One region of the Desulfobacter hydrogenophilus genome, then DNA from elsewhere that is predicted to be linked to it. Evidence: riboswitches for the same ligand, from Rfam matches in the RefSeq annotation. Region 1 holds a riboswitch; the other holds the start of a gene.
What was found. A riboswitch is a leader RNA that binds a small molecule or an ion and turns the genes downstream of it on or off. The one in region 1 is predicted to bind thiamine pyrophosphate.
Positions count from the first base shown of each region.

Region 1 (16,196 bases):
GGCCATTTGGACCATTTCAGGGCCCAACTATTGAAAAAAACAGGAAACAGAACTGTGCCGGTCATGGGCATCACCGGAACCGGTGGGGCGGGGAAATCTTCGCTGATTGACGAACTGATTATTCGCATGATCAATGATGTAAAAGATATGAAGATCGCTGTTATCAGTTCGGACGTATCCAGAAGAAAAACCGGCGGTGCCCTTTTGGGGGATCGCATTCGAATGAACGCCATCGGAAATGATCGTGTCTACATGCGCTCCCTGGCGACGCGAAAAGCCCACTCGGAAATCCCGGAGGCACTGGGAGACGTCATTTCTGTGGTCAAGGCCGCCGGATTTGATTTTATCATCGCCGAAACCGCCGGCATAGGTCAGGGGGATTCCCAAATTACCGACCAGGTGGATTGCGCCATGTATGTTATGACGGCCGAATTCGGGGCGGCAAGCCAGTTGGAAAAAATAGATATGCTGGATTACGCGGATCTGATTGTGGTCAACAAATTCGAAAAAAGAGGAGGAGAGGACGCTGTCAGGGATGTTCGCAAGCAGGTGCAAAGAAACCGGAATGCATGGGACATGCAGTCGGAAGATATGCCGGTATTCGGCACCATTGCCTCCAAATTCAACGATGACGGTGTAACCGCCCTTTATCAAGCCCTGCTGCAGACTATTTTTGAAAAAACCGGGGTTAAATTTGAAAGTCGGCGCCCTAAAGTCGATGTAAAAACATCGTCATCAAAAACGGTGGTCATCCCGCCGGAGAGAACACGCTATCTCTCAGAAATTGCCGACACCATCCGAGACTACCACAAGCGCACGCAAATACAGACCCAGGCCATCCGTAAGGTCTGGCACCTGGAAGAAACGGCCAAAGCCATTGATGAGAGTCTGCTTGACGGGGATAAAACAGAACTGATCGAACATTTAAAAAGGGAAATTGACGCCGCCAGGGGAAGCGTTGATGGCGAGGCCAAGGAATTGGTAACACAATGGGATGACATGAAGGACGCCTATACAAAGGACGAACTGGTATACACGGTTCGGGGCAAGGAAATAAGAGTGCCTTTGTATACCCAATCCTTATCCCATCAAAAAATCCCCAAGATCAGTCTGCCCAAATTCAAGGACCCTGGAGAAATCTACCGGTGGCTGCGGCGGGAAAATCTTCCCGGGTACTTCCCTTATACGGCCGGTGTGTTTCCGCTAAAACGGGTGGGGGAAGACCCTACGAGAATGTTTGCCGGAGAAGGAGACCCGGCCAAAACCAATACCCGTTTTCACCTGCTTTCCGGTGACTACGAGGCCAAAAGACTGTCTACGGCATTTGATTCGGTCACGTTGTACGGGTGTGACCCAGAGTTGCGGCCGGATATTTACGGCAAGGTCGGCAACGCAGGCGTCAGTGTATGTACGTTGGAAGATGTCAAAGTACTATACAGCGGGTTTGACCTGTGCGCGCCTTCCACGTCCGTTTCCATGACCATCAACGGGCCGGCGCCTATCATTCTTGCCATGTTCATGAATACGGCCATTGATCAGCAGGTGGACAAATACACAAAAGAGAACGGTAACGCCCCGACAAAGCAGGTGTATCAAAATATTCGTGAATCGGTACTAAGCAATGTTCGCGGCACGGTTCAGGCGGATATTTTGAAGGAAGATCAGGGTCAGAATACTTGTATTTTTTCCATTGAATTTGCCCTGAAAATGATGGGGGATATCCAGCAGTTTTTTATCGAAAACAATGTGCAAAATTTTTACTCCGTATCCATTTCAGGCTATCACGTCGCTGAAGCCGGGGCCAATCCCATTACCCAACTGGCCTTGACCCTTTCCAACGGCTTTACCTATGTGGAATACTACCTTTCCCGGGGCATGCCCATTGACAGTTTCGGGCCCAACCTGTCATACTTTTTTTCCAACGGCATGGATCCCGAATATACGGTCATCGGCAGAGTTGCCCGAAGAATCTGGTCCATTGCCATGAAAGAAAAGTACAACGCTTCGGCACGGTCTCAAATGCTGAAATACCACATCCAGACATCCGGGAGATCGTTGCACAGTCAGGAAATCCAGTTCAACGACATCCGGACCACCTTACAGGCCCTTTGCGCGGTATATGACAATTGCAACAGCCTGCATACCAATGCGTTTGACGAAGCCATTACAACCCCTACGGCGGAGTCGGTGCGACGGGCCCTGGCCATCCAGATGATTATCAATCGGGAATGGGGATTGACCAAAAATGAAAATATGAACCAGGGAAGCTTTATCGTCGAAGAGTTGACGGATCTGGTGGAACAGGCTGTCCTGAGAGAATTTCACCGTATCTCGGAACGGGGTGGTGTGTTAGGCGCCATGGAAACGGGATATCAGCGAAGCAAAATTCAGGAAGAATCCGTCTACTATGAGACATTGAAGCACAATGGAGAGCTTCCCATTATCGGTGTCAACACGTTTCGTGACCCGAATATGGAAGACGAGGTGTCGGCACAAAGCAATGCCGGCTGTGAACTGGCCAGAGCCACGGAGGAGGAAAAACAATCCCAGTTAATGCGACTGGCTGATTTTCAAAAACAGAATGAAAAAGAAGCGCCCCAAGCTCTGGAGAAACTTCAACGGGTGGTCCTTTCAGGGGACAACATCTTTGAAGAATTGATGGAAACGGTTAAGGTCTGCAGCCTGGGGCAGATTACCAGGGCTCTTTACGATGTGGGCGGCCGGTATCGCAGGAACATGTAGCCGAAAATAGAGAAAGATCCTTACAGACAAGGGCAAGAAGCTATACCAAATTTTAAATCCGGCAGATAGACCGTGGCTGCCGAACCGCCCACGGCAAGTTGGGCATTGGCGACAAAATTGATGGTCACCGTGTTGGTGAGGTATCCTGCCATGGGATTGGTTTTCCTTACGGTTTCAACGGCATGAATTATTCCGGCTTGAACATCTTTTTTAAGACTCATTTATCATTACTCCTTCCGCTGGTATTATCCAGATCAAGTTTAATGGTATAATCTCAGCCCTGCGGTTAATGACGCATTCAGTCCGTTAACCACAGACAGGCACCCACTTATATTTTGCCTTTTTTAACTTCTTTGGCCTTTCTTGTCACCTCTTTTTCCAAGTCAATTGCATGCAAACATATCCTGGAAATAAAAAAGGATAGGCTTGGATGGGCCTTCGTCTGAAAAGCGGACTTTGTCACACAAGTAGTTCACTCCTTAAGCATTTCGGTTGAATCTGCTTAATTCTATTGGGTAAACCTCCACCTCCGGTGGAGGACTCGAAAAGTTTGACAGTTCCGGGAGTTGAAAATAAACAACCTTCCTTAAGTTAGCCGCTCAAAGCTATTAAAGGAAGGTTGTATGAAAGATTATAAAAGTTTAAAGCATTCAAAGTGGTATTGCAAGTATCATGTGGTTTGGATTCCAAAATATCGGAAGAAAGTTATTTACGGGCAATTACGTCGGGAACTGGGGTCAATACTACATGGTTTGGCAAAACAAAAAGAATGCGAGATCGAAGAAGGACATTTGATGACAGACCATGTTCATATGCTGATCTCCATTCCACCCAAATTTGCCGTGGCTCAGGTAGTTGGGTTCATCAAGGGGAAAAGTGCTATTCAGATAGCACGTCAGTTTTGTGGTAAAAAAAGGAACTATAATGGTGAAAAATTTTGGGCCAGAGGTTATTTTGCATCAACAGTAGGAATCGACGAACAAACTGTTCGAGCATATATCCGGCATCAAGAAAAAGAGGATCAACGTTGCGAACAGATGAACTTGTTTGATTAAACCGCGCCTTTAGGCGCTTTTAAAAGACCGCTTTGAGCGGTTAACAATCAAGCCCCCAGTTTCACTGGGGGTCATGACTTCCCTTATCAAGCTCCTAAACAGTGAAATAATTTTAAACTTATACTGTTCTGATACAGGGTTAGAGTGTACTATTAATTAAAATGACACTTTTCATGAGGAAGGCCATTTTTTTTAGGAATGATAAATGAGGCAGAATAAAATCAGACAAGAAATCGAAACGTTGGATGTCTTTAAAGAATTTTGCTGGGAGGGGATATATGGGACTCTTATAATCACCCGGCAAAGGCGGGCCTTAAAACCGATCTTGTCTGGTATGAAGAAACACGAGAAGGGCTTTAGGAGATAAAAAATGAACATCAACGCCAGCATCATCGACCAGCGGGTCACCGGTATTGTCGAGGATCACCCAGAGTGGTTACCGGAAGGCTCTGATATTAACAAGAAGAAGTCAGCGGCATTTGTGCTGTTGTGCATCTCAACTTGCCTTGAGATGCCTCTTGAGGATGCTGCTGAATTGATTACCGAAGGCGGCAACGATGCGGGGGTTGATGGACTCCATGTTGGCGAGGTGGAGGATGGGGAGTTCCTGGTCACGATCTTCCAGGGCAAATACAAGGTAAAGGATCTGAAAGGTGAAGCAAATTTCCCAGAAAACGGTGTTCAGAAAGCTGTTGATACCGTACAAGTGCTTTTTGATCCCTACCGTAGGGTCGCGTTAAACAAAAAGATAGCACCAAAAATTGAGGAAATCCGTTCTCTTATTAGGGATGCCTACATTCCCAATGTACGTGTCATCTTATGCAACAATGGCGCACAATGGACGGAGCAGACTGGCAATTGGATAAATGAGGCGAAAAAAGATTACGGCGACAAGGTTGACTTCGTCCATTTCAATCACGACTCCATAGTCAACATCCTGCAAAGAAGCAAAAAGGTTGATACCACATTGACCTTGAATGGCCAGGCGATTGTCGAAGACATGAATTACATGCGCGTGTTGGTCGGACGTGTTTCAGTGCAAGAGATTCATAGACTGTTTAATGACCATGGAGACAAGCTTCTAGAAAGAAATATTCGCCGCTACCTCGGCCTCCACACGAATCGCGTTAACACAGCTATTCATGAAACGCTTTGTGATTCACAACGATCGGATAAATTTTACTTCTACAACAACGGTATAACAGTGGTCTGTGAAAAATTTGATTACAATGCCTTTCAAAAATCGGACTACAAAGTGCAGCTCAAAAATATGCAGGTCATTAATGGCGGTCAAACATGCAAAACGATTCAGGAAACCTTGAATGGTGATCTACCCGGCATAGTGGGCGAATCAGCCTATGTCATGGTTCGCATTTATCAACTCGCCGAGACACATAAGGATTTTGTACAAGACATCACTTATGCGACCAATAGCCAGAATCCTGTCGATTTGCGAGATCTTCGTTCAAATGACGAGATTCAAAAACAACTTGAAATCGGTATTGCTGATCTTGGCTATACATACAAACGTCAGTGTGAAGAGGGAGGTGGCGGCTCAAGTGTCATAACCAGTTCCATTGTTGCGGAATCGGTTCTGGCAATCTGGAGGCAACGGCCACATCAGGCAAAATTTCGGCGTAAAGAACACTTTGGAAAACTCTATGAAGATATCTTCAAGGATTTGAATGCGGCTCAAGCGCTGCTGGCCGTTCTGATTTTTCGGGCAGTGGAAAATGAAAGGAAACGCCCAACTTCTTCGACACCACCAGATTTCATGCCTTATGCATCGCATTACATTTCGATGTTGATTGGCAGAAAACTTATGGCTGACATGGGGGTCTCCCTGATAGAGGTTTCGCATCGCAACTTTCAGAAAATAGTTCAAAAATTCGAACATGGCCAAGCGGAATATCATGCAAACGCCGTGAACGATGTGATAGATGCTCTGAAAGCCTGTTACGGAGAGAGAGAAATATCTCTCCAACAACTTTCAGCGACCTTCAGGCGTGGAGATCTTCTTGAAACACTTGGATCACATGACTAATTCTTGGTAATACAGCACCGTTCATAACCCGAGACCACTAATTTTACCATACGGAATTTATTGCAAATTATACTTATACTGCCAATATTTTTATCGTGTCACCCGAATGACCCCATCACAGCGTTTATACATAGACAGATTATGGGGTTCCTTCGAATTCTGATAAAATTTTTGAAATTGGACGATTTTTTAACACCACAAAGAATCGGCTCATCCGATTCATTTTGAAATGCGTATGCTGTCCTCATATTTTACCCTGGAAGTGGCGTTTCAGATTGCCGACATGATCAGGGCACTAGGGCCAGGTTTATCCGGCGGAATAAAGCTTTTGATGCAGTGATCTCGGCTCGGCAGTTCTGCAAGGCCTTTACCTGAAAGGTCCATGGCCTGAACATGGGTGATAAATGCCCGGGCATAATCCAGATACGTGTTGACCGTTTTTCCGGGCACTTGTGACGCCGCACCAAACCCTTTATACCCGTCCTTGCCCGAGGCAATAAAATCATTGGCCACCACCACATAACTGCGCTCGTCCTCAAGCGGAACATATCGGCCGGACACGCGCTCCCGGACTTCCAGCCCGGAAAACCGGCTGCCAAAGGGCTTGCGCGCATCAATATCGTACCGCAGGCCGTAGGCATAGGGAAACGCACCTTTTGCATCGTTTTTCAGCACATATTCCAGGGCTTGTTCAAGGACTTGCCGGATCCTGTGGCCGGGCATTTCGATTTCAAACAGGGTATTTGAAAACGGCAGCATCCCGTAGACCGTGCTATAACGGATCGCCCCCTTTTGAATACCGGTACGGACCCCGCCGGCATTCTGTATGCACATGTCAGCATGGGGAACCTGCTCATAAAATGCCTGTGCCACCAGCGGAACCAGACGGCTTCCCAAAGGCATTGGTTTGGTGCCATGAACCTGGCCCGGCACCCGCACATGCGCCAGGTCCTGACGGGCGGTTCCGATAATGGTCTCGCCTTTTTCGGCCACCTGCCGGGAAAACTGATCCAGAACACCGGCAACTGCGGCATTTTCAGGGGCAATATCCAGACTATCGTCCCGGCTGATGCGGTCCAGAATTTTTTCTCGCTCAGCACCGGTAACCCGCTGCCGCTCTCCTGTAGCACCTTCCCGCCAGAATTGATCCCCCAGCACCAGGTGGGACCGTCCGGACCAGGCGGCCAGCCGGTCTCCCTTGAATCTCACATCAAGCTCCCCCAGCACCCGGCCGTGGGACCATGCCTGAACGATGCATACCGGATCACCTTCTTTGTTTTCGGAAATTACCGGATAGGGGCTGTCACAGGCCAGCCCGTAAGGCGCCAGATCACCCAGAAGCGTATGGCTGTGTCCGTCCACGATCACATCCACATCGCTGACCTGCCCGGCCAGGGACAAGATATTTTCATATCCGTAATGACTCAGCAGGATAATCCGGCCAATCCCCTTGGCCGAAAGCTCATCCACCGCTGCCTGAACGTATCGCACCTCATCGCCGAACAGCACCCCGGGACCGGGCCGAGAGGAGCGGCGAGTCACCTCTGAAATGGTCATGCCAATGATTCCAACCGGCCGGCCGTCAATTTTTTTCACCACATAAGGGGCAAACAGGTGTTCCAGCACATGCCCGGGGTCCACCCGGATATTGGCACTGACCACCGGCACCTTCAAAGACCGGATAAAACCGGCCAGCCACGAATCCCGGTTGTCAAATTCATGGTTGCCCAAAGCCATGGCATCAAAGGGCATGACATTCATCACCCCGGCATCTGCCCGGCCATCAAACAGGGTAAAGTACAAGGTTCCCTGAACCGCATCTCCGGCATGCAGCAGCAGCGTCTGCGCGGGTTTGACCGCCAGCGCATCCACAAGCCCGGCAACTCTGGCCATACCGCCGACCTCACAGATGGTGGACTGCCCCTCGAAAGTCAGTTCTGCGGTCTGGGGAGCCAGAAAGGAATGCACATCATTAAGATGCAGAATTTTGAGCTTTGTTTCGGAAGGAAAAGACCTGCAGCCCAGAGCGCTGAGCACCACGGCTCCGGCCAGCAGCAAAAAAAATCGGACCACAATACGTGTTTTTATTTTTCTTCTTTTTGGGGCCATTTAATAAGACTCAATTTTTTGCATTCTCTGACTATCAGGATAATTCAAAATTTTTTAATTGTTTTTTACCTCTATGTTTTTGTTCCGACCGACTGCTCATTCGTAAAAAAATAAACGCCACGGTTCACGGGCCGTAGTCCTTCGTGAAACCGCTTGTTATGGGTGATTTTGGGGTTGGTTTTAATTTCGCCCGCTGCTTTGTGGGTAACGGCTAAAGAGGTACTAACTATTTAATATTTCAGTTAAAATTACGAATTATGAGCCAGTAGTTCCTCTTATTGGACGAAGTTAAAACCAACCCCTCGTTTAATTAAAGAGTCAGATTTTATCCTTTCTGGATTTCTTCTCTTTTTTTTCATTACGCTTTTCTTTCAACGTTTTTTCTGATTTTTTCTTAACTGTTTTTTGTGCATCTCTTCCCTTAGCCATGAATTTCTCCTTTTTTCAGTCAGTCAGTCAGTTAAATATATTTATTGTATTTCCACTAATCCAGGGACACCTTATCTATTTTCTTTCGACCTGGCTTCATTGCCCTGAGCCGTCTGTCTAAGATAGCCTCCAAGTGCTTCACAAAAGTCTTTTTTCCCAACGGTCGGCCGGTTCGTTCATGCTTTCTGAACAATTCGATTTCAGATTCCTTAATATCAGAAGATAAAAAATCACCCCAGGGTGTATTGACAATCTCAAGCAATGGTCTTGTTTTGACAAGAATGTCATCCTTTTCATCCATATGTGCCCCGGCGCTGCTCCATTTCCAATCCTCAGGACGTTTTGCAAGACCGGCACGGACCGGATTATACTCGATATACCGCGTGCACGCCAGCAGGTATTTTTCTTCCATGATAAATGATGCGAACCGCCCCTGCCATAAATGACCGCGCCAACCTTCCCTGAAATTGATCATTCTCGTATATCCCCGGTGTGCTTCCCCGATGGCCAGATTTAATCCATCCTTGGTTTCAGGAACTGCAATAAGGTGAATGTGATTGGGCATCAAACAATAGGCCCATATTTCGACCTTATACCTCAAACACCATTCCGCCATCAAAGCGAGATAGGCTTTAAAGTCCTGATCTCTGAAAAATGTCTGCTGCCGTCTGTTCCCCCTTTGTGTAATGTGATGGGGAAAATCTGGTGCCACTGCCTTGCCATTCGTGCCATGAAAAGAGTTAAGCATAGCCTAAAGTCTCGCCAATAAAAGAAGGTGGTAAATCACCGCATTTTAGCTGATTTGGAACTATGAAATCCCCTTTAAAATTTGAAGATTTCGAAAGTGTCGCTGTAGTGCTAAGGAATGAGTCCGAAATAACTCAACTTGGGAGCGCGGGCGTCCCGCCGCATCTTTACTGCAGGCGGGACGCACGCGTTCCCGGATATAGCAAAATGGATAAGTTATTTAAGACCCGTTCCTAAGCTGCAGGAAAGTTACAGGCGATTGTCTTGCCTCTTTTCTCCCCTGCACCCTGGACAAATAAAAACTAACCGGTTATTTTAAACAAATGGTTAAATTTTTTCAAAACCTGACAAAAAAAGTTTAGGCAGAAAGGAGTCAGCAATGGCGGAGGCCGGCATTAGAGCGCATAAAAAAGACCAGTCTGTGCGCAAAATTTTAAATGCGGCCTTACTGGTTTTCAGCACCCAGGGATATAACGGAGCCCGGGTTGATGCCATTGCACGCAAAGCCGGGGTAAACAAAGCCATGATATATTACCGGATCGGAAATAAACTGGCCCTGTACCAAACGGTTATTCATGACATCTACCAGGACCGGGCAGCGCAGCTTCGCCGGGAAATCCAGTCCAGCACCACGCCCGAAGAAAAATTAAAAGCTTACATCGCCAGCGTTGCCGCCATCATGGATGCCCATCCCCATTTCACCCGGATCATGATACGGGAGATGGTTTCCGGGTGGGCCAATTTCGGCCCGGCCATCTTTGAAGAGGTGAGTGTGACCGTTAAGATAGTTCAGGCAATACTTGACGAAGGCGTGGAAAAAGGGGTTTTTGTGAAAACAGATCCCCCGGCAGTTCATACCATGGTAATTGGGTCGCTTATCCTGAATCATCTTACCCAACCGGTAAAAAACCAAATTATGGCGGCCCTGGGCACATCAGAAACCCCACCTGATATCAGTGGTTTTAACCAGCTTGTACCCCAGGTACAGCGCCTGGTGATTGCCGCGTTGCGTCCCGAAGCTGATAGCTGATAGCTGATAGCTGATAGCCGCAAGCTAAAGAATAAGAGGTCAAAAATGAATAAGGCAATACAAGCAAACCGGTCATTTCTTTTATTGATATCCGCTGTGCTGATTTTAGTATCCCCGTCAGGCACATGCCGGGCCCAGGACCGGCTGACCGTGGACCGGGCCGTACAAATTGCCCTTGAAAACAGCCTGCAGCGGCGAATGGCTGCAAAGGATGTGGAAATTGCCGATGAGGGTCTTTCCCGGGCCCGGGCCGAATTCGGACCGACCGTGACACTTCAGGGGGGGCTTTACCGGTATGACGACCAGCCCAGTCTGGTGCAGATAAACCAAGGCCTGGCGGAGCTTAATAATGCCCTGTCTGCCATGACCTACGGCCAGGTGCCGGAAGTAAGTCTGCCCAGTGACAGCCGCACCTATTACGGCGGACAGATCAAGGTAACCCAACCTTTATATACGGGGAATAAACTGACCGCCACCCGCCGCCTGGCCCAAGCCAACCTGGAAAATGCCCGGAAAAACCTGGATGCCTCGGACAATGATCTGGCGTTATCTGCCCAAAAAGCCTTTTATACTGTGATGCTGAGCCGGCAGATGGCCGAAGCCATGGACGAGGCGGTGGAGAGCATGACCGGGCATGTCCAAGAAGCAACCGCCTACCATGATCAGAAAATTGTTCCCAAGCTGGATCTTTTGCGGGCCCAAGAAAAACTTGCGGATTTAAGACAACAGCAGTTGTATGCCCATAATAATGTGAATCTTGCCCAGACCTCTTTGAACTATGTGCTCGGCGTGGACATGGACACCCGCTACACCTATGATGATGCGCCACAGCCCCTGCCCCTGCCCCTGGATCTTAAGACCTGTATTAAAACCGGTATGGAGAACCGGCCGGAAATCGGTGCGGTGGACGCACAGATCCAAATGGCAAAAGAACAGATCGCTATTGCCCAAAGTGACCATCTGCCCACCCTGGCCCTGGTGGGGGAAGCCCACCGCTATGAACCTGAAAATGAGGAACCTTCGGCCCAGATCGGCATTGTGGCCAGCATTGATCTGTTTGACAGCGGCCGAACCAGCCATAAAAAGGCCCAGGCCGCCCGGGGGCTTGAAAAGGCCCGGATCGTAAAAAAACAATTATTCAGGGGAATTCGCCTGGCGGTGGAAAAAGCATACCACGATGCCCAGGCCGCCCTTAAATCCATTGATGTGGCCCAAAAATCCCTGGATACGGCCCAGGAGGCCCTGAATGCCGCCCGTACCCGGTACCGGGTGGGGTTAAGCACCTCTCTGGAACGTCTGGATGCCGAAGTGTCCCTGACCCGGGCCAAAACCAATCATATTCACGCCTTAAGTATGTATAACATTGCGGTCTGCGAGCTGGAACGCGCCATGGGAAAGGAGTAACCCCTGATGAAGCAATGCAAAAAAAAATATTTTATAACGGTGCCCGCGCTCTTTGCTCTATCCATGCTAATCACGGCCGGGTGCAACAACCCGTCGGAACAAGAGGGCAAGGCCTTGTTGGAACCTGCCCCCCTTGTCACCAGCATAACCATTTCCGCCCAGGATACCCAGCCGACGCACCGCTTTCCAGGCGAGGTCCGGGGACGGTACGAGACCGCCCTGGGATTCCGGGTCCCGGGCAAGGTGATTGCCCGCCATGTGGAGACCGGTACCCGGGTCAAGGCAGGAGATCTGCTCATGCAGGTGGACCCCAAAGATATCAAAGAGGCGATGACGGCGGCCAAAGCCCAGGTGGATGCGGCCGAAAGCCAATATAAGCTGACCGCAGACCTGCTCAAGCGCTTTAACGCCCTTTATGAACAAGACTACATGAGCAAAGCCGAAATTGACCGTTACCAAAACAACGCGGACTCAGCCAGAGCGGTATTAAAGCAGGCCCGGGCCCAGCTTACCCAGGCGGGCAATCAACTGGACTATTGTAATCTCAACGCCGACGATAACGGTGTGGTGCTTGATGTTCGGGCAGAAACCGGTCAGGTGGTGGCGGCAGGCATGCCCGTGGTCATCATGGTCAAGGGAGACCAACGGGAGGTTGAAATTTTCGTGCCCGAGAACCAGGTAGCAACATTTAGCCCCGGCGCTTATTTTCACGTCAATTTCTGGGCACTTCCCAACCTGGCGGTGCAGGGACAGGTCCGGTATGTATCCCCTGTGGCAGATCCCATTACCCGGACCTACAAAACCCGCATTACGCTTATCGATCCCCCGGACAGTGTTCGGCTGGGCATGACGGCGTCTGCGGTCAGTGCCGAACATGAAGCCGGCAGCAGCCGGATATTTATCCCGATGTCCGCCGTTTATCAGACCGGTGATGCGCCCATGGTATGGGTGATTAAAGATCACAGGGTCGGGCAGCAGAAAATCAGAGTAGAAAAGGCCGGGCAAGGAGAAGAGATCCAGGTCATTGAAGGTCTGTCCCCGGGCGATGAGATTGTCACCACCGGTGTACACAAGCTTTCGGAAGGACAGCTGGTTCGGACCCAACCTTAGGCAAATAAAGACAAATAACAGCCATGAAAACAATAAAGGACGGCTTGTCTGACAGCTGACATGATAATGAGAATAACAAATACAATTGTTGGCGCAAGGAGCAAATATAAGAAGCAAATCAAACCGGTGTTTTTTGTTCTTCTTTTGTTTCACATGTTTTTCTGCCCTGGGGGCCTGTTTGCACAAAATGCAGACAATAAGGTTGCAGAAAGACTGAAGCTGACCCCTGAGGAGGGAAACTATCTTCAGGGAAAAAAAGTGCTGCAAATGCCGACCCATGACAACTGGAAGCCCTTTAATTTTATAGAAAATTCAATACCACAAGGGTACCTGATAGATCTTGCAAAAATGCTTGCTGACAAGATAGGTGTAAAAATTGAGTTTATTCAGGGGTATGCCTGGGCTGAGCATATGCAAATGTTAAAAGACGGGAACGTTGACATCGTCGGCAACATGGTGCAGACCGAGGAGCGGCAAAAAAGTTATCTCTTCAGCCACCAAAAAACCCTGAACCTGTTGACGGGACTGGCCAGCTTTAAACAGTATACCCGTATTAATGAAATCGGAAACGGCACTCTTGGCGTGCAAAAGGGTTCTGTCTTCGACAGCTTTTTTAAAAAGCATTATCCGGATCAGAATGTAACGTACTATTTAAATCTTCAAGAACTTTTCAAAGCGCTGGTAAATCGCGAAATTGATGCCTTTATCGAAAATTATTCCGTTATAAATTACCTTATCAATACGTCTCTTCTTTTTGAAAAAGATCTTGGCGTCTATCTGCTTGAAGACGAGCACAGGCTCGATCTTCCTATGCATTTTGCCGTCAGTAAAAATGAGCCAATACTTTTTTCTGTTATTAACAAAGCATACGACGCCATTGCCCAGAAAGATTTGGATAATCTGAAATCAAAATGGGAAATGAGCCCAAAAAAGAAAAAATCTCCCGACTTTACCGTTGATGAGAAAGCATGGATTCAGCAGCATCCGCAACTCAAAGTGGGCCTTTACCATGCACCGCCCTATAGCTATACGGAGTTTGGAGAACCGAAAGGCTACTTGGTCGATATTGTCAGACAAGTATTTGAACGTGCAAACTTAACCCCTGAATTTACCAGAACACTGCCGCTGAAAACCAAACTTAAGATGTTGCGGGCAAACGAGCTTGATGTCGGCATTGGTCTTATCAAAACAGAAGCAAGGGAAAAGTTTTTAGATTACACCAAAACACAGAAGGATCTTCAAGTTGGTATCTTTGCCCGGAATGACGGGCCGCAATATCTTAATGAAAAGAGCCTTAATGGTCTTACCATCGCTTCATATCACAGCTATGCTCTTGCTGAAAAATATATAAGAAAATATCAGGATATAAAAATTGTCAACGCAGACGATGCAGACGGCATGATGAAACTGGTTTCCCAGGGGGAGGCTGAGTTGCACTCCAAGAGGTGGCAGGTGCCAATTTTATGATATTTTGGGCCAACTACAACAACCTTGTCCTGAAAGGATATCTTCCGGATGCGATTCAGATCAGTACCATGGTTACCGGCAAAAATCACCCGCTCCTGAAATCTATCCTGGAAAAATCATATCAGGCCATTCCATTCAGTCAACTCTATGCCCTTCACGAAAAATGGCTTGGTGCAGACTTTTCGGCAGAACAAAGAATTATGACCAGAGAAGAGCTGGCGTTTTTAGATAATAAAAAGACATTTACCGTTTGTGATTATAACGACATGAACCCCATATCCGGTGTTCAAAATGGGCAACTAATCGGCGTTATGGGAGACTATTATAACGAAATCGCTTCACGCCTGAACGTAAAGTTTGAAGCGATCCCAACAAGTGATAGAGAAGAACTCAGCCGTAACGTGGCCGGCGGTAAATGTGATTTTATCTCTGTAATCCCAGCAGACCAACCTCCTTTTCCTGCAATCAAAAGATCCGACGAATTTGCCGGAAGTATTTATCTCTCCATGGGCAATCTGAAAAGTATTTTTTTTGATCAGGACAGCGATTTTGAAGGTCATACCTTCATTGTCTGTTATGAATCCTTCAAACAGGCGCTACAAGAAGCATATCCGGATCTTGACATCGAAGTGAATTCCGATATGGATCGTATTCTTAAAAAAATCAGCTCAGATGAAAATTCCCACTATGTAGCGCCTAAACCAATTATTGACAGCATTATTCAAAAATACGGTTATCAGAAATTTAAAATAAACGGTTCATTTGAAAAAGCTGAAATAAAATATGCACTGGGTGTGCATGATAAAAACCCGCTGCTGCTCTCCATAGTGAATAAAATCATCGCAACTATTCCGCCGGATTTAACAACCCGAATTTTCGATAAATACGAGCTCCGTGAAGTTCGTATCGAAAAGAGTTACAACATATATTTTCTTTACATCCTAGTCGCACTGCTCGTTGTAATGATTGTAGGACTGCTCGTCATCTTCCACCTAAAGAAGCAACACAAAATTATAGAAGCTGAAAAAGCAAGGTTTGAAACGCTTATGCAGAATGCCTCTGATGGTATTCTGATTATTGACAAAGACGCAAGCGTCCTTGATTCAAATATAAAAATACAACAGATGCTCGGTTACACCGCTGATGAAATAAAAACACTTAAAGTTTATGACATCAACAAATTTCATAAAAAAGACTGGGTAATCAAATCGCTGCATTCCATAATCACAGAAAACAGGCAGATCGACGTCAAGGCAGAATATACCCGGAAAGATGGTTCTACATTTCCGGTAGGTATCACCTCAAGCTCTATTGTGTTGGATAATCAGAACTGCAGTTACAGCTCCATCAGGGACATCAGCGAGCAGGTTGAAAAAGAAAAAGCCTTGACAGACAGTGAATTTCGCTGGAAATTTGCCATCGAAGGCAGCCGGGATGGTTTGTGGGACTGGAATGTGAAGACCTCGGAGGTCTATTTTTCACCACAATGGAAAAAAATGCTCGGTTTTAAAGATCATGAATTTCAAGGCACCCTTGAAGAATGGAAAAAACTGATTCACCCTGAAGATATGCCACAGATAATGCAGGACACCACTGACATCTTTGAGGGGAGAACACAAATTTTTATCAATCGTCACAGAGTCCGGACCAAAGGTGGCGACTATAAATGGATTCTCGACAGGGGTGTTATCGTTTCAAGAGATGAACAAGGCAACCCCGAGCGTATACTTGGCACACAGACCGATATCAGCCGGCAAAAAGAGACTGAGGAAAAACTTAAGGCCGCCATGATTGAGGCGCAGGAAGCCAATCGCAGTAAATCTGTTTTTCTCTCTAATATGTCCCATGAACTACGGACGCCGTTAAACGCCATACTGGGGTACACACAGATTTTTGCCGATGATAAAACACTAACAAAAAAGCAACTCTCCGGTATTCAAACAATGCAAAATGCCGGAGAACATCTACTGATGCTGATCAACGATATGCTTGACCTCTCTAAAATAGAAGCCGGAAAGTTGGAAATTCAATCGAGTGAAATAGAGCTCAAGGCATTTAT
Region 1 is NZ_CP036313.1:431,368-447,563, forward strand. It holds gene icmF (fused isobutyryl-CoA mutase/GTPase IcmF) at 1-2,742, shown strand, start outside; gene EYB58_RS01950 (hydroxyethylthiazole kinase) at 2,763-2,963, opposite strand; TPP riboswitch at 2,956-3,080, opposite strand; gene tnpA (IS200/IS605 family transposase) at 3,366-3,797, shown strand; gene EYB58_RS01960 (AIPR family protein) at 4,168-5,841, shown strand; gene EYB58_RS01965 (bifunctional metallophosphatase/5'-nucleotidase) at 6,112-7,950, opposite strand; gene EYB58_RS01970 (transposase) at 8,435-9,127, opposite strand; gene EYB58_RS01975 (TetR/AcrR family transcriptional regulator) at 9,506-10,156, shown strand; gene EYB58_RS01980 (TolC family protein) at 10,202-11,560, shown strand; gene EYB58_RS01985 (efflux RND transporter periplasmic adaptor subunit) at 11,567-12,670, shown strand; gene EYB58_RS01990 (transporter substrate-binding domain-containing protein) at 12,737-14,137, shown strand; gene EYB58_RS01995 (PAS domain S-box protein) at 14,134-16,196, shown strand, end outside.

Region 2 (16,196 bases), 1.0 Mb from region 1:
GGCCGCTGCTGCGCCAAGCATTCAAGCAGCAGGGCGTGCCATGGCTGAGGCCAAAGGAATTGACCCTGAACAGATCCATGCCGGTGGTGCCTGTCCCGTGTGTGGCAGCCCGCCATATATGCTGGAACTTCGGGGAAAAGAAGGGCAAAGATTTGCCCACTGCTCCTTTTGCAGGTTTATCTACCGAATCAGACGGCTGGCCTGTGCCTGTTGCAACATTGACAAGGCGGATCAATTAAGCAATTTTACGGCAGAAGGCGAATCCGGATTTCAGGTGGAGACCTGCGCCGAGTGCAATACCTATATAAAAACAATTGATTTTCGGGAACTTGACCGAGAAGCTTTCGCCCCACTTAATGACCTTGAATCCTTGCCCCTGGACATGCTTGCCGCAAATTACGGCTATAAGCGCATGGCTTTTTCGGCATGGTGCATCTAACGATACAGTCCCTTTTAACCCCATGCAAAGGAGAAGTAATGGACTTAACCCGTAGAAATTTTGTGAAAATGGCCTCTGCCACAGTTGCAGGAATTACAGCGATGCCGGCATTTACCGGCCTGGGTTGCTCTGCAGTTTCAAAGTCTGCAACGCATGCCAAACAACTGAATCCCAAATGGACGAAACAGACCACATCCATCTGTGCTTTTTGCTCTGTGGGATGCGGTCTTCTGGTAAACACGGACCTTGGGACAAAGCGGGCCGTCAACGTTGAAGGGGACCCTGATCATCCCATCAACCAGGGCGCATTATGTGCCAAAGGTGCGGCCACCATCCAGATGACGGAAAACCCCAAACGGACCCTGACCTGCCTCTACCGGGAACCCTATGGAAAAGCGTTTATCCCCAAGGACTGGGATTGGTGCAAAAAACGAATTGCCCGTCTGATCAAAGATTCCCGGGATAAATCCTTTGAGGCTAAAAACGATAAAGGCCAAGAAGTCAACCGGACAATGGGAATTGCCTCCATGGGCTCTGCTGCCATTGACAACGAAGAGTGTCTGGCCATGCACAGCTTTACCCGGTCTTTGGGACTTGTCTATATTGAACACCAGGCCAGGATCTGACATAGTGCAACTGTAGCGGCTCTGGGAGAGACGTTTGGACGCGGTGCTATGACCAATCACTGGATTGATTTAAAAAACAGTGACTGTATTTTAATTATGGGCAGCAATGCTGCCGAAAATCATCCTATCTCCTTTAAATGGGCCCTGAAGGCCCAGCAGAAAGGGGCTAAAATTATCCATGTGGATCCCCGATTCACAAGAACTTCAGCCAAGGCCGATAAATATATGGCCCTACGTTCCGGAACCGATATTGCCGTTCTGGGCGGCTTGATTCGTTATATTCTTGAAAATGAGAACTATTTTCTTCCCTATGTAACCGAATATACAAATGCCTCTTTTATCCTGGGTGAGGATTATGAGTTTAAAGATGGTCTTTTCAGCGGTTTCAACGAAAAGACAAGGATCTATGACAAAGCCACATGGACATTTGAAAAAGATGAGAACGGTCTCCCCAAGCGGGATAAAACACTGAATCATCCCCGGTGTGTGTTGAATATAATGAAAGAACACTATCACCGGTACACCCTTGATAAGGTATCTGCCATATCAGGCCTGTCCAAAAAGGATCTGCTTTATTTTTATCAAACCTATGCGGCTACCGGTAAACGTGGAAAAGCAGGCACTATCATGTACGCCATGGGCTGGACCCAGCATTCTGTAGGCGTTCAGAATATTCGGGCCATGGCCATGATCCAGCTGCTTTTGGGTAACATTGGCGTTGCCGGCGGCGGTGTTAATGCGTTACGCGGTGAATGTAATGTGCAAGGTTCCACGGACTATGCCCTGCTTTTCCATATTCTGCCCGGTTATATCAAAACACCGGTGGCCGGCCTGGATACCCTGGAGGCCTATAACAATGCCTTTACGCCGAAAAACAATGACCCTGAAAGTGCCAACTGGTGGCAGAATTACCCGAAATACTCGGCCAGTTTGATCAAGGCCATGTATTCGGATGATAAGATCGAGGAAGCTTACCGGTATCTTCCCAAGTTAGACAGCCTCTCTTCGGATAAATACTCCTGGATTCCCCTGATTCATCGCATGTGGGAAGGCAAATTTTCAGGGGCGTTGATATGGGGAATGAATCCCGCCTGTTCAGGTCCTGATTCTGTGAAAACCCGTGAGGCCATCAGTAAACTTGACTGGATGGTCAATGTAAACCTTTTCCAGTGTGAAACTAGCGATTTCTGGAAAGGGCCGGGAATGAATCCTGAAGAAATCAAAACAGAGACGTTTTATATCCCCTGCGCTTCAGCCATTGAAAAGGACGGATCGGTCTCCAACTCCGGCCGATGGTGTCAGTGGCGGTATCAAGGGCCCGAGGCGCCCAAAGGGATTCTCTCGGATGGGCACTACTTCCATGAGTTGTGGGAAGAGGTTGCCAAACTTTACGAGAAGGAGGGCGGGGCATTTCCTGAGCCCATTACCCGTTTAAGCTTCAACAATATGTGTAAAAAGGACGCCCACGGTCATTACCATTTCAGTGCCGATCAGACTGCAAAGCTGGCCAACGGCTGGTTTACCCGGGATGTGACCATAAAAGGGAAATCCTTTAAAAAAGGACAGCAGGTTCCCTCTTTTGCTTATCTGATGGATGACGGCTCCACCACATCGGGTAACTGGCTCTATTGCAACTCTTACACGGATGCCGGGAATATGGCCCAGAGACGCGATCCTTCCCAGACAGAAGATCAGGCTCGCATCGGTCTTTATCCCAATTGGACCTGGTGCTGGCCGGTTAACCGAAGAATCTTATACAACCGCGCGTCTGTTGATCTTCAAGGAAAGCCCTGGAACAAGGAAAAGGCTGTTATTGCATGGGATGGAGAGACCTGGAAGGGCGATGTCCCGGACGGTGGATGGGCGCCGGGTACACGGCATCCCTTTATCATGCGCAAAAACGGTTTTGGACAGCTGTTTGGACCTGGGCGTGCGGATGGACCTTTGCCGGAACATTATGAACCCCTTGAGTGTCCTGTTCATAGCCATCCCTTCTCTTCTCAGCTCAACAATCCCGTCTCCATAGAGGTGGGCAATGAGAAAAAGGCCGCATGCGATGCAAGGTTCCCCTTTGTGGCCAGTACCTACCGGGTAACTGAACACTGGCAGACCGGCTCCATGACCCGGTGGATGTCATGGCTTGTGGAAGCGGAACCCCAGATGTTTGTGGAGATCAGCCCCCAGTTGGCCAAGCTCCGGGGTATTAAAAATGGGGATCGGGCCATGGTTGAAAGTGTTCGCGGTTCTTTATGGGCCATAGCCATGGTGACCGAGCGTATTCAGCCTTTCAACATTGACGGTAATGAAATCCACATGGTGGGCATGCCCTGGCATTATGGATGGATTGCCCCCTTGAATGGCGGTGATTCAGCCAATATTGTGACCCCTAACGTGGGTGATCCCAATACAGGTATTCCCGAGTATAAGGCCTTTATGGTTAACCTGCGCAAGTGGAAAGAGGGAGATAAATTATGAATGGTAAAAGTTTTTTCGTAGATTTAACCCTGTGCACCGCATGCCGGGGATGCCAGGTGGCCTGCAAGCAGTGGAAAGACCTGCCTGCTGAACAGACGCGCAATGTCGGCTCCCACCAAAATCCTCAGGATCTGTCTGCTCATACCCTGAAACTGGTCCGGTTTAAAGAGGTTCGGGATAAAAAAGGAGAGCTTAGATGGAATTTTTTCCCGGAACAGTGCCGGCACTGCATTGAACCGCCCTGCAAATATATGCTTAATATGTACAAGTCCAATGCTGTGACCCATGATTCTAAAACCGGTGCTGTGGTCTACAACGAATCGGTCACGTTGAGCAAGAGTGTGGATCTGGCACCGGATCAGTTATGCCCTTACAATGTCCCCCGGAAAAATGAAGAGACCGGGCAGTGGACCAAATGCGACATGTGCATTGATCGGGTTCAGCAAGGCTTGAAGCCGGCATGTGTGACGGCCTGCCCCACGGGCACCATGAATTTTGGTGACCGGGATGCCATGCTGGAAATGGCCGGAAAACGTTTAGAAGCGGTTAAAAAGACCCATCCCAACGCATTTCTGGCAGATCCGGAAGATGTACGGGTGATCTATCTTTGCCAATCAGATGCCGATGATTATGCCTCCCATGTTGTGGCACAGGCAGCGCATAAACAGGCTATTTGGGCCCAGGTCCGGCCTGCTGAGCAGACCCGGCGGCAATTTCTCACAGGACAGTTCAAATTTGGCAATAATCGTGGATAACCCAAGGATATAAGGAGATAGATGATGAAAAATAAAATATATATACTTCTGACTGCAGCCCTTATAACTTTGGGGCTCTGCCTGCATGTTCAGGCTGACGAAGGCATGCAAAAGACCTTTGAAGCACCTGAAGACGACCTGGAAATTAACTATATAAAAGGACACAGCAGCAAGAATTTGTCGGTAACCTTCAACCACTCAAGCCATGAAAGTTTTGAGTGTATTGACTGTCACCACAAGATGGAAGAGCTCAAAGGAGAAGCCTCTCCCCGAAGCTGCGCCGCCTGTCACAATAACTTCAGCCCCGATAATCTCGAGGGCGACAAAAGCTATTTTAAGGCGATGCACCAGATCAGTTTTACGCAGGCCCAAAACCGCTCATGTCTGGGGTGTCATACCGACGAGATGGGTAAGGATGACAAGGATATGACCGGATGTAACGCTTCAGCCTGTCACTCTGAAGGTATTCGCTGATCCAATTGGATCAGCGGGCGGTCTTTTTTATAATTCTTCAGACCTTTTCTTGAGCCCCGGTCCGATGCCGGGGCTCTTTTTTTCCGCCTGAAAAGCTGGAAAGAACGATAATCATAACCAGATAGAGCAATGTTTTTATGGTGATAGAAAACGAGTCAACCCAATTCGATGTTCGTCGATACAGTCAGGGGCGATTTCACAAGGAAACCTGTCATGTGTCAGTGGACATTACCCTGATTGTTGAGGTTAATGGATTTGAAATAGCTTCACTGCTGTGCACACCCTCCCACATAGAGGCTTTGGCCCGGGGATTTCTATTTTCCACCGGGGTGATCCAGCGTGCTGAAGATATTGAATCGCTTGATTTGGAGAAACATGAGCAGATAGTCCGGGTCAGGGTAAAAACCGTTTCAGGTTCTGAAGGCCAAGGAAAGCCAGTATACCCCTCCGGCGTCGGCAAAGATGTCACCCATGAAGTCCGTGAAAATCATCCGGGCCTTTTGCCCATCGCCCCCCATTCAGGCGTTGATCCTGAGGGTTTGATCAAAAATATGGAGTGGCTGCTGCAGTGCTCTGTGCTCCACCGGCAGACCGGCGGGGTTCACACTGCAGCCGTGAGCATTGCCAATGCCATGCCCGGATTCCACATTGACGACATCAGCCGTCACAACGCTGTGGACAAGGTCATAGGCACCCTGCTCATGGACAACACCCCGCCTGAGAATATGGTATTGTTAGTGTCCGGCCGAATTTCCATTGAGGTTCTCCAGAAGGCGGCAACATTTGGAATTCCTGTCCTGGCTTCACGGGGTGCTCCCACCCGCGAAACAATCCTCATGGCCCAAAAAGCAGGTATCACGGTAGTCGGTTATGCCCGGCCCGATCGGTTTACACTGTTTTCACACTCCCAGCGGATTCAAAATATGTGAGCCGGGATGTTTGATAACCAGATACTTGGGGTTTCGTTCAGACACTATTTAAAAAGAGAGAGAAAATACAGCATTGGAAAAATTTGACTGCACGGGCGTAATCCTGGCCGGCGGTTGCAATAGCAGACTTCCCGGCATAAAAAAAACATTTCACAAGATAGGATCAAAGACCATCATCGAACGAATTATCAGCGTGTTTTCAAAGCTTTTCCCCCAGGTGATTCTGGTGGTCAATGATCCCAGGGATTTTCTGGGTCTGGATGCGTTGGTTGTTACGGATATTGACCCGTCCCAGTGTGCCCTTGCAGGGCTTCACGCAGGTCTTTTTTACGCCGATTTTGATTGGAGTTATGTCACGGCCTGCGACACTCCCTTTGTCAGTGAGAAAATTATCCGGTATCTTTTGGCGCAGCGGGACTATGGCAAACAAATTATCATCCCCAAAACCAGGGGAGGCCTTGAAATGCTGTCCGCGCTCTATCATAAGTCCTGCCTTCCCCGGGTTGAAACAAACCTGGAAAAACAGGTATTTAAGATCAAAAAAATTTTAAGGCCGAAAAAAAGTATACAAATCCCGCCCCGGGTGCTGGAATACCTGGACCAGGACATGCGGTTTGCACTTAATGTTAATACGTTACAAGATCTTGAAACTGCCAGAAACTGGGTTCTAACCCAGGGTGAGCGCAAAGAAGGCAAAGACGGTGATCAAGTTCAAGAAAAAAGTCAAAACAGCACCCCCGGGGAATAAACCGGTGGAAACGGGCAATATTAATAATTAAGCACCTATTTTTGCTATCAAAATTAACTGTTTAAGAGAAAGTATCAGGGGCATGTTTCTTAAACATACCATTTCATACCTGAAAATTTATGTTTAAGCATCACAACGAGCCATTGTTTCAAGTATTTCCCTTAAATATCAAGATATTAGTATGGCCCAACCCCACACACCTCACATCCACCCACTTGAAGTGGGTAATCAGTAATGGAAGAGTTGACTCTTTGCTGAGAAATCTTTCATTCACTGAGAAGAAAATATAGAATAGAAAGTGTGGTTACCGGTTTAAGCCAGGACATCCCGCAGAATAAGGCTACCTGCTCAATGTGGGTTATCCTATAATTTTTTTGGCAATTCTTTAATAAAAGTTCTTATCTCGTCCCTGACCCGTCTATAAATAGCAAGTTTATCCTCTTCATTTTCTAAATTACGGGCTAATTCAGGTGGATTATCAAACGATTGACAAATGATATTTACCTCGGGCGGAAAACGGGGGCACTGCTGAGCGGCTGTATCGCAAACCGTTATGACCCAGTCAATATCCTCTTGGAGGAAGTCTTTAACCGTATGCGTTTCATGACCAGAAATGTCAATATTCTCCTCTTTCATAACTTTAACTGCAAGGGGATCAAGTGACCCTGTAATAATACCTGCCGAAAAAGCATTGAGTTCGTCAGGATGGAGATTATGAGCCCACCCCTCAGCCATCTGACTACGACAAGTATTCATTTCACAAACAAAAAGTATATTTTTTTTTGGCATAGTAACTTTATCCCCTATTTTTTTATATGAAAGTCTGTGTAACCTACACAGATCTTTCAACTTTCGTTGTGGGCTAAACCTTGGTGAAGAATCAGGTCAGCCCTTGGCTGTTATAAAAAACATTTATACAATAACGATAGGGGATTAACATCGCAGATAATTATTAGAAAAATATGAGATAACTCAATTTAATTGGAGATTAAATTGATTTTGGTTGAGATTACAAGCCCCTTTTCTTCATATAGCAGATTCCGGTGATAAATTTATAAATCAGACCGATTACATTTGATGATATTTTCTAATCAAAAAGTGCCTCATTTTGAGGAAAAGTCGACTCCACAATCTGTCTATTATATGTCGCCGAGAACATTGTGAATAAAGGCGTTGACTACTTCTGCCATTTCTCACCTTTCTAAAATCATTGGCAGTCCGCTTTTATACCGTGCTTAGTTAACTATGTTATGTGGCAAATTAAAGAAAAAAGACCTTGCAAATCTTTTCAAACAATGATAGTGAGATTTATCCATATTTTGTTTCAAATAGTTATACTGATCTGTTTATTCTTACTTTTCATTTTCAGATGTTATCCCGTTAATATAGTTGAATACAAAAGATAAACGGAAACCACAAAGCAACTTGTTATGTACTATAAGTTTGTATGGTTTGTATTGTATTTTTTGGAAGGGTATTCGCCCGACCTTTTTATAAATCGACGATAATGAAAGGAGAACTAAATGGAGACCAGTACTTCAATCTTCGTTTACGGTGTACCTATCGAAAAAGCACATGATAAGTCACTTGGGCCGATTCTGGAAATGAGCGATGACTATCCTTTTTGTGGGATAATCTATTGCGGTTATAAAGCAGGTGATAGTGAAATTCGATTGGCAACCGACCGTTTGTTGTATTTCAAAAAATCGGACGTAATAAGTGAAGGGACTGTTGAAGGATACACGAGTGAGGGCAAGAAAGTACGAAGCTATGAACTCAGTATAAATGCAGAGGTTTATGAGAAGCAGTTCAAGCAAATTAGCTTGGGTCAAGAAGTTTCTAAATCTTTTATATTCGCTTCGGCCGTTGCTTCGCCTCCTGGTGGAGGCATTGATCTTTCACAAATTGATAAAATGTCCCGTGATGAGTTGCAAAAGTTAGTTGACGAACTCATTCAGACAAAAGCTATTGGGCATATCCCCACCTGGGAATCTATAGCTGGAAGATGCGATACATGGAGACAATCTTATAGAGAAACTCGGTATGACCCATGGTCTAGAAGTGATGCTGCCGGGGCTGATTGCGATTAGAGAAACTAAGTTGTAAAAATTTCACTGAAGAGTGATGCTATAGTGATGTTTAATTATGTCACTATAGCTTATCAATTTTTCATTAAATATTTTATTTTAAATTATAGTACTCCAACTTTGGTTTTTTCAGGTATGCATTTTGCTTGGTTTAATAATAGCTTCGTATGCAGAATTTTGTTCTGAAGCATACCAAAGTTGAAGTACAATATTCAGGCAAAATGCTGCATAACAATATATGTACCAAGAAAGACCTAAGTTGGATGACTATATGACGATATTAATAATTAGTGATATTTCCGACCTCCAAGTCTATTGGGTAACCCATTTTTTAAATAAATGGGGTATAAATCATCAAATATTTAGCCCAGCAGAATATCCACTTAAAATAACTCAGAGTACACACCTTTCCTCTATTAGTCCTGATTGTGATCAATGGGTATTAGAAAATGGTAACATTATTGACCCAAGTAAAATAAAGTCTGTTTGGTACCGAAAACCAGCCCTGCCTCAGCTTCCAAACGATTTGAAAGATTATGAAAGGGAGTATGCCCTTAATGAATGTCGACAATCACTTTATGGTTTGTATAATAGTCTTGATCATGCTTTCTGGATAAGTTCAATTCATAATTTACGAATATCAAGTAATAAGCCTCTCCAATTAAGGATGGCAATATCCCTCGGTTTTTTGATTCCAGAGACTTTAATTACAAACGAACCTAAACAAGCAATAGAATTTGCAGAACGTTTTAATGGAAATATTATATATAAGACACTTTCTGATGGTATTCTTTATACACGTGAAGGGCCTTGGGAAGAGCCACGAGTACATGGTGAAATCTATGCCACCTTTTTAAGTGGGATAGATCCTAAGGTATTTGGTGCGGTGAGAAATACGCCTTGTTTGTTTCAGGAGTATATAAAAAAGGATTACGAATTAAGAGTAACAGTAGTCCATGATAAAGTCTTCGCTGTTGAAATTCATTCGCAAGATTGCTCAAGGGCTAAGATAGATTGGCGCAAAGCAAATATTCAGGACGTCCCCCATAAACTACATAAACTTCCACGCAATATAAGAGAAAAATGTCTGGCATTAGTTAAAGGGCTTGGTCTAGAGTTCGGTGCTATTGATTTAATACGTCGCCATGATGGTGAATATGTATTTTTGGAAATTAACCCAAATGGTCAATACGGATGGCTTGAAGATACGATTGGGACTCAAATTAGTGAATATATTGCTAAGGTATTGGCGGGAAAAACTGAAAAATATGTATAATCGGGACAAAACTACCATAATTAAGGAGCCCTCCCACACCACCCGGCGGCATATGAATCAGGTATCAAGGCGGTTCGGCTGGCATTAATAGAATCGATTGCAGGTTATCCAACCGATTTTATTGGGTTTTTGCAGATCCAACGGCTACTATGCTGACTACAAAAAGCCGTGTTCCTGATTTTTCCGTTAGAGTGTGGACTATGTCTATCATTGGACACCCGAGCCGATTTAGAATTTAGCATTCAATAACATAAGCATTGTGGAGGGTATTTAAAAATTTTCACTGAGGACTATGTCATCAACAAAATACCATCAATGCCGAATTTAAAAACCCAGCCTATTATTAGTCGATAAATACTTAGGCTCATGATTTTAGACCCACCACAATAGATAGGGGGTAAAACCTTACTGTTTAAAAAAAAGATTCTATTTTAGAATCCGTATGATCCATTTGAAATTGACATTAAACTACAGACAAAATACAGGAGATTGCCCTGTTTTTGTTAGTTTCATGGTTTGACACGGTATAAACCCAGTGCTACTGTAATTTTTAACTGCATAGTCAATGGAAGGCTGGGGGAGCCAAAGGCATTCGGCTGAGAAAAAACAGATAACCCCTGTTTTGACCCTTGGAACCTGATCCGGATCATACCGGCGAAGGAAAGCTTTTTTTCCTTCCCCCCATCCCCCTGCGGCGTTGCCTAACAGGTGTTTGAACGTAAAGTCACCCATCTGCGGCGTTGCAAAAAAATCTGTAATTCTCACAACCATGAGGTTGTTCCGGTTACAAATTTTTCTGCACCTTGCAGCTGGGAAACTTTCCGCCCAAACACGGGTGTCTGTTTAGACACTTATTGAAAACAAAACTATACATAGCCTATGCTTGAGGTCCTGGGTCTGGCCAAGTCATTTGGTTTGCAGACCATTTTTGAAAATTTTGACCTGAACCTTCCCCATGGGCGGTTTACAGTACTGGTTGGCCCGTCCGGGTGCGGGAAGTCCACCCTTTTTGACTGCTTGACCGGTATAGTCTGTCCTGACCAGGGCCGGATTGTGTGGCAGGGCAACGCCATTGCCCATCTTGGCAGCCTTGCCGCCTATATGCAGCAAAAAGACATGCTGCTGCCTTGGCTGACGCTGGAAGAAAACAGTCTTTTGCCGGTGCAGGCAAGGCCCCGCACGCTAAGAGATATGAAACAGGCAAAACAAACACTTGCCCGGATCTTCGAAAGAATTGGGCTTACAGGATTTGGGGCTCATTATCCCTACCAGGTATCAGGCGGTATGCGCCAGCGATGCGCCCTGGCCCGCACCCTGATGTTTGACCGGGATCTGGTCTTGTTGGACGAACCCCTGTCCGCCCTGGACGCCATTACCCGCCGGGAACTGCAAAATCTGCTGCTCATGCTGCAAAAGGAATTCGGCAAGACCGTTCTCATGATCACCCATGACATTGAAGAGGCCCTGGTCCTGGCAGATGAAATCATACTTGTAGGCCCTACCCCCATGACCATCCTCGAACGATTCCAGCCCAAGGCATCCAAACCAAGGGAGTTCACCCAGCCCGAATTCATGGAGACCAAGGCCCGGATTCTCTCCCGGTTGTTGACCGAAAAGGAGAAAATCCAGGGATGAAATGGTCAGATACGCTTTTTCCGGCCGCCCTCACCCTGGGCATACTGGTTTTATGGGAGGTCCTTGTACAAATCATGCACACCCCGGCTTTTATTCTGCCCCCACCATCGGCCATCGGCCTTTGTGCGGTGATAAAAGCGCCCCTGATCTGGCCCCACGCCTTGGCCACGGCCCTGGAAATCGTACTGGGCATTACGTTGGCCTTGGGAACATCCATTCCTTTGGCCATATTCATGTTTGCCCGGCCCGGCATTGAAAAAGGCCTTTCCCCGTTTCTGGTGGCATCCCAGGCCGTGCCGGTCTTTGCCCTGGCCCCGCTGCTTGTGATCTGGCTGGGATACGGCATATGGTCCAAGGTTTTCATGGCCTGGGTGATCATTTTTTTCCCCATTACCGTAAGCCTGTTATCCGGCCTTAAAAGCTGCGACCCTGATTTCCGCAAACTGTTTACCCTTATGGGGGCAGGATTCTGGATGAAGCTGCGCCTGCTGTACTGGCCCTGGGCGTTACCTCAGTTTTTCGCAGGGCTTAAGGTGGGCGTTACCGTGGCTACCATCGGCGCGGTCATCGGCGAATGGGTGGGGGCCCAGAAAGGGCTTGGCTATCTGATGATCCAGTCCAATGCCCGACTGAATACGGATCTGGTATTTGCCTGCATTCTCTGGCTTTCGGGCATGGGGATTGGGCTGTGGGCATTGGTCAGTTTTGCTGAAAAACGAATGGTAACATGGAAAAATAATTAATTCATAAAAAGAGAGGATAAACAATGAAACGACATGTTGTTCTGACACTAATGACCTTTTTCATGCTTTGCAGCACCGCCTCGGCGCAAAAACTTGTGCTCATGCTGGACTGGTTTCCAAACGTGGACCATTTACCTGTTTATGTTGCCCAAAAATCCGGTTATTTTGCAGCCCAGGGCCTGGAAGTTGAAATTATCGTCCCGTCAGAGACCTCGGATGCGCTGAAACTTGCCGCAGCAGGCAAGGTGGATCTGGCCGTGTCCTACCAGCCCCAGACCATTATGGCGGCAGATGCAGGGCTCAAGGTTAAAGCCGTGGCTCCCCTTGTGGTCAAACCCTTGACAACACTGATGTTTTTGGATGAGTCCATAAAAAACCCTGCGGATCTGTCCGGCAAAAAAATCGGTTACACCGTGCCCGGACTAATGGACATGCTGCTCAAAGGCTTTGCCGACATCAACGGGATTACGGACTACACCCCGGTGAATGTGGGATTCACCATCCTGCCCGCTCTGGCATCAAAACAGGTCGCCGCCGTTATGGGACCCTTTAAAACCTACGAAACCGTAACCATGCAGCAGCAAGGAGTTACCGCCCGTTTTTTTGAACTGGAAAAATACGGCATTCCGGAGTACGAAGAGCTGATTTTCGCGGCAGGTGACGCCACCCTGGAAACGAAAAAAGCTGCGGTTCACGGATTTGTCATAGCTGTTCACAAGGCCCTGGCCGACATTAAAAAGGATCCAGACAAAGCCCTGTCCCTCTACTTTGAGGCCCTGCCCGACGTGGATAAAGAGATAGAAACAAAAGCCTTTGCCCTGACCGCAGAATATTTTGCAGCCCCGGGCCAGGTCAGCAACCCTGAAAAATGGCAGACATTTATAGATTTTGCCCTGAAATACGGACTGATTAAGAACACAATCAGACCCCAGGATCTAATTTACAGCCAAAACAACGATTAGTGCCCACCCATAAATAGCCTTTTTGACCAATTGAGAGCGGAGCTTTTCTTCGAACCCGCCTTGCACTTGAACAAAAAGTCTTATTTCTGGACGGAAACCAAATTTAAAAATCCCATTTAAAGAATGAGTCCAAAATAACTTAACCTGGGAGCGCAGGCGCCTCGCCTGCATCGTTACAATACTGGCACACATGCAGGCGAGACGCCCGCGCTCCCAGATATAGCAAAATAGACAAGTTATTTAAGACCCGTTCCTAAAGGTAATTTTATGAAAACATACTATCGCGCATTAACCATCGCAGGTTCTGACAGCGGCGGCGGAGCCGGTGTCCAGGCAGATTTGAAAACCTTCAGTGCCTTAGGGGTGTTCGGCATGTCCGCCATCACGGCACTCACGGCCCAGAACACCCACAGTGTCACAGGTATTTTTCCTGTCCCCCCGGCATTCATCGGGGAACAAATTGATGCCGTGATGTCGGATATCGGCGCCAATGCCGTCAAAATCGGCATGCTGCACTCACCGGAAGTCATTGAAATGGTGGCCGAAAAACTCAAACAGTGGCAATGCCCCAATGTGGTGCTGGACCCGGTGATGATCTCCAAGTCCGGAGACAATCTGCTCCAGGACGATGCCGTGGACGCATTGACAAAACTCTTGCTGCCCCTGGCCACGGTAATAACCCCAAATCTGCCCGAGGCCTCGGTGCTTTTAGGCAGAATCATCGATACCCCAGATAAAATGAGCGAAGCGGCCGCAGCCTTAGCAGATCTTGGCGCACCCAATGTCCTGGTCAAAGGCGGGCATCTGACTTCTGGACCAGGCATTGACCTGCTTTATGAAACCGCCTCCGGGCAGACAACCCGCTATACGGCAGACCGGGTGGACACAAAAAACAGCCACGGTACGGGGTGCACCCTGTCATCGGCCATTGCCGCAGGCCTTGCCCGGGGACTTGATCTGAAAACTGCCGTTGTCGAGGCCAAAAACTATATCACCGAGGCATTAAAGGCCGGGGCAGATATCGAAACCGGCTCGGGGCATGGACCGGTCCACCATTTTCATGCGTTGTGGAAAAAGAGATAGAATTTATTTAAAAAGCTGCGGGTAACACCTGATTTAACTACCGGGGATGAGGGTTCGGATCTGCATTTCACATTCCCGGCAGTTAAAAACCACTTGAAATCGGTGTTTGCCATGGGTCAGAAACAACGGCCCGGCAGAAGGCTGCGGAGGTTTGCCTCTGTTTTCCCCTGCCTTTCCGGAGCACCACCCAAGGCTGCGGCGGATACAGTGTTTTGTGGTCATGACCGGGGTGCCCGGTCCTGGCGGGACACATTCAAAGGCGGGATCAATGGATTTCACCCCTCTTTTCTTGTAAAATTGAACAGATAGATGGTTGGCTGCATTGGCCCTAAAATCCAGGTCGGCACGGTAAAAATGAACCGGCGTCGGCCTGGGCCCGGCAGTCAGGCGCGCATAGGCCGTTAACCGGTTCTTTTCCAGGCAGTCCACCAGGTCCCGCCGCAAACGATTCAGATCGGCGGCAGGCAGAAACACCGGTTTTGAAAGGATTTCAAGGCAATTCAATTCAAAACAGGTATTGCCCAATTTGCCCAACTGCTTTTGAATGGCTGTCCGGGCCGTGTCCGGGTTGCGGGCCGGGTCCCCCGTAACACAAAGCAGGACCCGGGCCTGGATATTGTCCTCATCCACGCAGGACAGCTCAAACCCTTGGGAGTGTTCACAAAACGTCATATCCAGGGATATCTTTCTTTGGGCGGTCATGCCTGCCATAAGACGTGCAAACTTCAAGTCATGGTTCCTGAATACCATGGTTCCCTTAGGCAAATCATTTTTTTTAATATGTATTTTTCCAGACGGAAATACACTTTGGTTTCCATCCACCCGGTTCACATAAAACCCTTTAAGCTTGCCCGGTGCTTTGGGAAAACAGATTCCATCCCCGGCCAACAGATCATGGGGCCGATCCAGTACCAAGGCCTGGTTTTTAATTTGTTTCACTTGTCCTATGGGCTCGCCCACTGATTTTGGTGTATCAAAGGCGTCAATTGAGCCAGATGACCCGGAAAGAAAATAATCGGTAAATCCCCGGTTAAAGGTTTTGCAGGGTTCCGGCGTGAAAAAAAACGTTACCCGGCCCGAGGAGGCTTTGGTATATGAAGCACCGGTCTTTATCAGGGCATCAAGCTTCTGGCGGTAAAATCCAGTGATATTTTTCACATAATCCAAACTTTTAAGCCGTCCTTCGATCTTAAAAGAGGTGACTCCGGCCCGGACCAGATCCCCCAAAAACTCAGCGCGGTTCATGTCCTTTAAAGAGAGCAGATGCCTGTTTTCACAAAGAACCGTTCCCTCTTTATCCTCAAGGTTCCAGGCAAGCCGGCAGGGCTGGCCGCAGGCGCCCCGGTTGGCGCTTCTGCCGCCAATGGCCGCACTCATGTAACATTGCCCGGAATAGCACACGCACAATGCCCCGTGGACAAAGGCCTCAAGATCCACACGCGTGGCGGTTCGAATCTGTTTAATCGCAGACAAAGACAATTCCCGGGCAAGAATCACACGGGAAAATCCTGACTGTTCAAGAAATCTGACCTTTTCCGGGGTCCGGTTATCGGTCTGGGTGCTGGCAAATAAGGGGATGGGGGGCAGATCCATCTCTAAAAGCCCCATATCCTGAATGATTAAGGCGTCCACCCCGGCCTGGTAAAGCTGTTCAATCAAACGCCTTGCCGGCTCAAGTTCATGGTCGAAAAGCAGGGTGTTAAAGGCCACATACACCCGGGCGAAATAACGATGGGCATAATTGCACAACGCCTCAATATCCGCCACACTGTTGCCTGCGGCAGCCCTTGCGCCGAACCGCTCGGGGCCGATATACACGGCATCGGCACCGTGATCAACAGCGGCCTTGCCAAATTCCATATTTTTCGCCGGTGCCAAAAGTTCCAGGTCGGGCATGATCTCTCCTTATTGTATTTTTCCAACTGGTTCAAGAACCATTTAATACCCATTGTTGTCAATCTTTT
Region 2 is NZ_CP036313.1:4,537,341-4,553,536, forward strand. It holds gene EYB58_RS20160 (formate dehydrogenase accessory protein FdhE) at 1-439, shown strand, start outside; gene fdnG (formate dehydrogenase-N subunit alpha) at 478-3,540, shown strand; gene EYB58_RS20170 (4Fe-4S dicluster domain-containing protein) at 3,537-4,295, shown strand; gene EYB58_RS20175 (cytochrome c3 family protein) at 4,317-4,769, shown strand; gene fdhD (formate dehydrogenase accessory sulfurtransferase FdhD) at 4,907-5,698, shown strand; gene mobA (molybdenum cofactor guanylyltransferase) at 5,772-6,446, shown strand; gene EYB58_RS20190 (arsenate reductase ArsC) at 6,810-7,235, opposite strand; gene EYB58_RS20195 (hypothetical protein) at 7,970-8,536, shown strand; gene EYB58_RS20200 (MvdC/MvdD family ATP grasp protein) at 8,805-9,809, shown strand; TPP riboswitch at 10,375-10,489, shown strand; gene EYB58_RS20205 (ABC transporter ATP-binding protein) at 10,689-11,444, shown strand; gene EYB58_RS20210 (ABC transporter permease) at 11,441-12,187, shown strand; gene EYB58_RS20215 (ABC transporter substrate-binding protein) at 12,211-13,149, shown strand; gene thiD (bifunctional hydroxymethylpyrimidine kinase/phosphomethylpyrimidine kinase) at 13,417-14,232, shown strand; gene EYB58_RS20225 (peptidase U32 family protein) at 14,266-16,128, opposite strand.
Region 2: it holds a riboswitch for thiamine pyrophosphate, as region 1 does, so the genes downstream of both, EYB58_RS20205 (ABC transporter ATP-binding protein) here and EYB58_RS01950 (hydroxyethylthiazole kinase) in region 1, are expected to answer to the same signal.